Regions from separate parts of the Chengkuizengella sp. SCS-71B genome, predicted to be linked through region 2. Evidence: a T-box and tRNA genes for the amino acid it is inferred to sense, from the RefSeq annotation. Region 2 holds a T-box; the other regions hold tRNA genes.
The links. The T-box of region 2 lies ahead of VQL36_RS15770 (valine--tRNA ligase). A T-box ahead of a tRNA ligase gene usually reads a tRNA of that ligase, here a tRNA-Val.
Positions count from the first base shown of each region.

Region 1: it has a tRNA-Val gene. The T-box ahead of VQL36_RS15770 (valine--tRNA ligase) is inferred to sense a tRNA for this amino acid. The anticodon was not compared.
Region 3: it has a tRNA-Val gene. The T-box ahead of VQL36_RS15770 (valine--tRNA ligase) is inferred to sense a tRNA for this amino acid. The anticodon was not compared.

Region 1 covers NZ_JAZHSH010000001.1:4,039,077-4,041,320, reverse strand. Annotated here, with positions in the region: rRNA gene VQL36_RS19715 (23S ribosomal RNA) at 1-192, shown strand, start outside; rRNA gene rrf (5S ribosomal RNA) at 273-389, shown strand; tRNA gene VQL36_RS19705 (tRNA-Asn) at 419-494, shown strand; tRNA gene VQL36_RS19700 (tRNA-Thr) at 498-570, shown strand; tRNA gene VQL36_RS19695 (tRNA-Glu) at 585-659, shown strand; tRNA gene VQL36_RS19690 (tRNA-Val) at 890-965, shown strand; tRNA gene VQL36_RS19685 (tRNA-Thr) at 976-1,048, shown strand; tRNA gene VQL36_RS19680 (tRNA-Gln) at 1,068-1,142, shown strand; tRNA gene VQL36_RS19675 (tRNA-Lys) at 1,149-1,224, shown strand; tRNA gene VQL36_RS19670 (tRNA-Leu) at 1,235-1,319, shown strand; tRNA gene VQL36_RS19665 (tRNA-Gly) at 1,323-1,397, shown strand; tRNA gene VQL36_RS19660 (tRNA-Arg) at 1,399-1,475, shown strand; tRNA gene VQL36_RS19655 (tRNA-Pro) at 1,613-1,689, shown strand; tRNA gene VQL36_RS19650 (tRNA-Gly) at 1,705-1,778, shown strand; gene ppc (phosphoenolpyruvate carboxylase) at 2,104-2,244, shown strand, end outside.
Region 2 covers NZ_JAZHSH010000001.1:3,242,027-3,244,270, forward strand. Annotated here, with positions in the region: gene VQL36_RS15770 (valine--tRNA ligase) at 1-848, opposite strand, end outside; T-box leader at 905-1,143, opposite strand; gene VQL36_RS15775 (LysM peptidoglycan-binding domain-containing protein) at 1,390-2,244, opposite strand, start outside.
Region 3 covers NZ_JAZHSH010000001.1:3,460,223-3,462,466, reverse strand. Annotated here, with positions in the region: rRNA gene VQL36_RS17040 (23S ribosomal RNA) at 1-815, shown strand, start outside; tRNA gene VQL36_RS17035 (tRNA-Asn) at 986-1,061, shown strand; tRNA gene VQL36_RS17030 (tRNA-Ser) at 1,063-1,154, shown strand; tRNA gene VQL36_RS17025 (tRNA-Glu) at 1,176-1,250, shown strand; tRNA gene VQL36_RS17020 (tRNA-Val) at 1,421-1,496, shown strand; tRNA gene VQL36_RS17015 (tRNA-Met) at 1,506-1,582, shown strand; tRNA gene VQL36_RS17010 (tRNA-Asp) at 1,594-1,670, shown strand; tRNA gene VQL36_RS17005 (tRNA-Phe) at 1,812-1,887, shown strand; tRNA gene VQL36_RS17000 (tRNA-Thr) at 1,907-1,982, shown strand; tRNA gene VQL36_RS16995 (tRNA-Tyr) at 1,987-2,071, shown strand; tRNA gene VQL36_RS16990 (tRNA-Trp) at 2,077-2,150, shown strand; tRNA gene VQL36_RS16985 (tRNA-His) at 2,183-2,244, shown strand, end outside.

The DNA of each region.
Region 1 (2,244 bases), 800 kb from region 2:
CGCCAGAAGCATAGCTGGGTAGCCAAGTACGGAAGGGATAAGCGCTGAAAGCATCTAAGCGTGAAGCCCCCCTCAAGATGAGATTTCCCAATTTAGTAAGACCCCTTGAAGACGACGAGGTTGATAGGTTCGGGGTGGAAGTGCAGCAATGCATGGAGCTGACGAATACTAATCGGTCGAGGGCTTATCCAAATACATTCAAAATAAAGATTCCAAGCTTATCTTTGTTTCGCATCTAGTTTTTAGGGAATATAAATAAATATCCTTAAATGTTTGGTGATGATGGCGGAGGGGTACCACGCGTTCCCATACCGAACACGACCGTTAAGCCCTCCAGCGCCGATGGTACTTGGACCGCAAGGTCCTGGGAGAGTAGGACGTTGCCAAGCTTTAATTCTCTATTTACTGTATGTAATGGTCCCTGATAGCTCAGTTGGTAGAGCACTCGGCTGTTAACCGAGTTGTCACAGGTTCGAGTCCTGTTCGGGGAGCCATATGCTCCCATAGCTCAGTAGGTAGAGTGCTTCCATGGTAAGGAAGAGGTCACCGGTTCGAATCCGGTTGGGAGCTTATCATATTAATGTGGCCCGTTGGTCAAGCGGTTAAGACACCGCCCTTTCACGGCGGTAACACGGGTTCGAATCCCGTACGGGTCACCATCTAAAGAAAATCATCAAGGGATAATGAATCCCAGGGTTCGTCGGAGCATAATCTTCATATGTGATTGCATCGTAGTCTCGTAATGAAATGAAGAGTATCCCGTACGGGTCACCATCTAAAGTAAAAGCATCAAGGGATAATGAATCCCAGGGTTCGTCGGAGCTTCCGTTCGGACAACAATATCTTTGCAGGGATCCTTGGCTTATTCCTTATACTCTATCAACAATATGGACGCTTAGCTCAGCTGGGAGAGCATCTGCCTTACAAGCAGAGGGTCGGCGGTTCGATCCCGTCAGCGTCCACCATCAATAGCTTGCCGTTGTAGCTCAACTGGTAGAGCAACTGACTTGTAATCAGTAGGTTGGGGGTTCAAGTCCTCTCGACGGCACTGTTACAACCCAAATTGATGGGGATTAGCCAAGCGGTAAGGCAACGGACTTTGACTCCGTCATGCACAGGTTCGAATCCTGTATCCCCAGCCATTATGAGAGCCATTAGCTCAGTCGGTAGAGCACCTGACTTTTAATCAGGGTGTCGAAGGTTCGAATCCTTCATGGCTCACCATTTTATTTATGCGCGTGTGGCGGAATTGGCAGACGCACTAGACTTAGGATCTAGCGTCTTACGACGTGGGGGTTCGACTCCCTTCACGCGCACCATTTGCGGACGTGGCTCAGTGGTAGAGCATCGCCTTGCCAAGGCGAGGGTCGCGAGTTCGAATCTCGTCGTCCGCTCCATACGCCCTTAGCTCAGCTGGATAGAGCGTTTGACTACGAATCAAAAGGTCGGGAGTTCGAATCTCTCAGGGCGTGCCATTTTGAAACATCATTGAAATACTAAACGCTAGAGATAATTTGAACGTTAGAGTTCGTCGGAGCATAAGCTTCGAAAGCAGAAACATCGCGGTCAGGAACTGTATCTCTCAGGGCGTGCCATTTCAACTATATTACATCGGGACGTAGCTCAGCTTGGTAGAGCACTTGGTTTGGGACCAAGGGGTCGCATGTTCAAATCGTGTCGTCCCGACCACTTTAAATTTAATATGCGGGTGTAGTTCAATGGTAGAACTCCAGCCTTCCAAGCTGGTCGCGTGGGTTCGATTCCCATCACCCGCTCCATCTTATTATAATGACCTATAGGGTCTTTTTTTTTAATATCATATTAATTTAGATTTTCAGATCTGAATTAATATAAATTGAATTATAGTAGTGCAATTTGTATACTCCCCTAACACAGTATATCACTAGTGAATATAGATGATTTGTTGAATTAAAATCTGAACCTTCCCATAATTGTATATTTATACAGGTATAAATGAATCTATAGTACATAATTATTAATTTCAATTAATGGAAATTCATTATTTTTGTTAAATTAGAGATTTTTGATCCTTTTTTTAGTATCATATATTTATATCATTTTAATGAGGATGAGGTGTGAGAGTTGGTTGAAACTACTGTAGATACGAATAAAACAGATCCGTTACGTAGAGATGTTCGTTTTTTAGGCAATATTCTAGGTGAGGTTTTGGTTCATCAGGGAGGTAAAGAATTACTTGATGTCGTAGAAGAAATCAGAGAAATG
Region 2 (2,244 bases):
GCAGGTGTAATTTTTACTGCACCACTACCAAACTCTTTATCAACATACTGGTCGGCTATGACAGGAATTTCTCTATCTATAATCGGTAATCGTATTTTTTTACCAATCATATCTGCATACCTTTCATCACTAGGATAAACGGCAACAGCGGTATCCCCTAACATCGTTTCAGGGCGTGTTGTAGCAACTGTAATCGTTCCACTTCCATCAGCAAGTGGATATTGTAAGTGATATAATTTCCCTTGTACTTCCTTGTATTCAACTTCTATATCTGAAAGTGCTGTTGCTGCAGTTGGATCCCAGTTAATAATATATTTTCCTCGATAAATATAACCTTTTTCATATAGTTTCACAAACACTTCGCGTACAGCTTCAGAAAGACCTTCATCTAAAGTAAATCTTTCTCGAGAATAATCTAATGACAAACCTATCTTACTCCATTGATCACGAATAGTACCTGCATATTTCTCTTTCCATTCCCAGGTTTTTTCTATAAATTTCTCACGACCTAACACATGGCCTGAAGTACCTTCTTCTCGGAGTTTTTGCTCTACCTTAGCTTGGGTTGCAATACCTGCATGGTCAGTACCTGGAAGCCATAAAGTATCATAACCCTGCATTCTTTTCATTCGAATTAATATATCTTGTAAAGTAAAGGTCAAAGCATGACCGATATGCAACATTCCCGTTACATTAGGGGGTGGAATCACGATAGTATAGGTTTCTGCATCTTTTCGTTTTCCCGCTTCAAAATATTTATTTTTCAACCAATAATCATACCATTTCTGTTCTGCGTCTTTCGGATTATAAGTTGTAGGCATTTCAATACCTGATTTTAATTCTGCCATGCTATTTCCCTCCTATATTTTATAAACCAAATGTAAATATAAAAAAACCCTCATCCTCAAAGGACGAAAGGTTTTGCTTCCGTGGTACCACCTTAATTTCGATTCATCATAAAATGAACGACACTCAAACAGATAACGGCTGTAGCCGGCATGATTGTTCATCAAAAAAACTTTGAGAAACAATTTATTTGCAACTCCAGGGCGACTTCAGCAGTTACATCCTACGAAACCTCACAGCCAAGGGTTCCGTTCTCTGAAGGTTTAGCTACTTACTACTCCCTTTCTTCGTTTTTAATTTTATAACTCATATCATACCTGTGTTCTTTCACGCAGTCAATATTTTCTACATTTTTTGTTATATTATCATCATAACCAACTATACTGCATTCATAAACATAAAATACACCCTAAAAAATAAGCTGTTGTTAATGAATTTAAACAACTTCAAGCTTGATCAAAAAGATACCCACAAAAAATCGCCCTTTATGATCTCTTAAAGATCATCAATAGGGCGATTTTTTTCACTCATGTTCTTAATTTTTTATTTCTGAGGAATATAAATAACCTGACCTGCGAATACATCTTCTTGGTCACTAAACCGGTTGTATAACAGTATTTCTCTTGGATTTAATTCATATTTATTTGCTATCGATTCTAAGGTTTCTTCCTTCTGCACAATACACATTCTTACCTTTTTAAATTTATGTGATTCTTCTTCATCTGTTAAAAACAATTTCTTCCATTCTAATCCTTCGTTTCTAACCTCTGTTGCTTCTGTATTTTCATTATTTTCAAAATCAGCTAAATCATCCGTATTTCTATTCTCATTCGCATCTTCGTCATGATCTTTTTTATGTAATAAAGATTTTAATTTATTAGAAAATTTATTTTCTGTTGACTCTTCGTTTGATGATTTCTTACTTAAAAATGCAATTTTGAACTTAGAGGATTTACTTTCTTTTTGCTCATTCTCATTTTCTTCAAGGGCTTCTACATTTGAATTATCATCTAACTCTGTTTCCTCAACATCTGATATATTCTCTACATTTTCTTTTTTTGATTTTTTAGCTTCAGATTTGACTTGTTTCTTATCAATTTCTTCTTTAGTTTCCTCTTTTACTTCCTTCTTGATTTCTTTTTTCATTTCAATTTTCATTTCAACTTTTTTATGGGCAGCAGGTTTTTCCTTTTTTTCTTCTTTTACTTCTTCAATGATTTCTTTCTTTTCTATTTTTGGTTTAACTGCTAGTTGTTCTACTTCTGCAACTGGCTCTTTTCTACTTTTATCAGATTTCCCTAGTTTTTCTAGAATTGGTTTAATTGGATTGGGTAACTTACTTTTTTCTTTACCAGCCACATCACTTTTCTCTTCTTTCACAGGTAATTCTTTTGTTTC
Region 3 (2,244 bases), 220 kb from region 2:
TACAACCTGATATTGAACTGGGGTACGATTTGTACAGGATAGGTGGGAGCCTTGGAAGCTGGTGCGCAAGCATCGGTGGAGGCGCCCTTGGGATACCACCCTGATCGTATTCGAGTTCTAACCTAGGCCCTTGAATCAGGGTCGGGGACCGTGTCAGGCGGGTAGTTTGACTGGGGCGGTCGCCTCCTAAAGCGTAACGGAGGCGCCCTAAGGTTCCCTCAGAATGGTTGGAAATCATTCGAAGAGTGCAAAGGCATAAGGGAGCTTGACTGCAAGACGTACAGGTCGAGCAGGGACGAAAGTCGGGCTTAGTGATCCGGTGGTACCGAATGGAAGGGCCATCGCTCAACGGATAAAAGCTACCCTGGGGATAACAGGCTTATCTCCCCCAAGAGTCCACATCGACGGGGAGGTTTGGCACCTCGATGTCGGCTCATCGCATCCTGGGGCTGAAGTAGGTCCCAAGGGTTGGGCTGTTCGCCCATTAAAGCGGTACGCGAGCTGGGTTCAGAACGTCGTGAGACAGTTCGGTCCCTATCTGTCGTGGGCGTAGGAAATTTGAGAGGAGCTGTCCTTAGTACGAGAGGACCGGGATGGACGTACCGCTGGTGTACCAGTTGTTTCGCCAGAAGCATAGCTGGGTAGCCAAGTACGGAAGGGATAAGCGCTGAAAGCATCTAAGCGTGAAGCCCCCCTCAAGATGAGATTTCCCAATTTAGTAAGACCCCTTGAAGACGACGAGGTTGATAGGTTCGGGGTGGAAGTGCAGCAATGCATGGAGCTGACGAATACTAATCGGTCGAGGGCTTATCCAAGTAAACTTAAATAGTAATATTGGTACTAGGTTGAAGTTCCAATAATTACTCGCAAATATGTATTGACATTTGACTAATCATTTGATAAACTCGCATTTGTGACGTTTTATTTACTCTTTGTTTCGCATCTAGTTTTCAGGGAACACCCTGAAGCGAGTTTCTCTAAACATTCCCTGATAGCTCAGTTGGTAGAGCACTCGGCTGTTAACCGAGTTGTCACAGGTTCGAGTCCTGTTCGGGGAGCCATGGAGAGGTGTCCGAGCTGGCCGAAGGAGCACGATTGGAAATCGTGTAGGCGTCACAAGCGTCTCGAGGGTTCGAATCCCTCTCTCTCCGCCACTCAGGTTAACATATATATTAGGCCCGTTGGTCAAGCGGTTAAGACACCGCCCTTTCACGGCGGTAACACGGGTTCGAATCCCGTACGGGTCACCACCTAAAGTAAAGCATCAAGGGATAATGAATCCTAGGGTTCGTCGGAGCATAATCTTTATATGTGATTGCATCGCAGTCTCGTAATGAAATGAAGAGTATCCCGTACGGGTCACCACCTAAAGTAAAGCATCAAGGGATAATGAAATCCCAAATGCTAAACAAGTACATATGGACGCTTAGCTCAGCTGGGAGAGCATCTGCCTTACAAGCAGAGGGTCGGCGGTTCGATCCCGTCAGCGTCCACCATAATATTATCGCGGGGTGGAGCAGTCTGGTAGCTCGTCGGGCTCATAACCCGAAGGTCGTAGGTTCAAATCCTGCCCCCGCAACCAAATAATAATGTGGAGCTGTGGTGTAGAGGCCTAACATGCCTGCCTGTCACGCAGGAGATCGCGGGTTCGAATCCCGTCAGCTCCGCCATTTAAAACATAACAAGGGATGATGAACCCAATGGGTTCGTTGGAGCATAAACTTCGAAAGGGTTACATCGCAATCTCGTAACGAAGTGAAGAGTATCCCGTCAGCTCCGCCATTACAATCATTATTAAGTAGGCAAAGTAAGGCTCGATAGCTCAGTCGGTAGAGCAGAGGACTGAAAATCCTCGTGTCGGCAGTTCGATTCTGTCTCGAGCCACCATTTTCTAAGAGAAATAAACGCCGTTGTAGCTCAACTGGTAGAGCAACTGACTTGTAATCAGTAGGTTGGGGGTTCAAGTCCTCTCGACGGCACCATTTTGGAGGATTAGCGAAGTGGCCAAACGCAGCAGACTGTAAATCTGTTCCCATCGGGTTCGGTGGTTCGAATCCATCATCCTCCACCATATATAGGGGCATAGTTTAAAGGTAGAACAGCGGTCTCCAAAACCGTTAGTGTGGGTTCAATTCCTGCTGCCCCTGCCAGAAAGATTTTAAGAAAAACTTAAGTTATTGCGGCGGTCGTGGCGAAGTGGTTAACGCACCGGATTGTGGCTCCGGCATTCGAGGGTTCGATTCC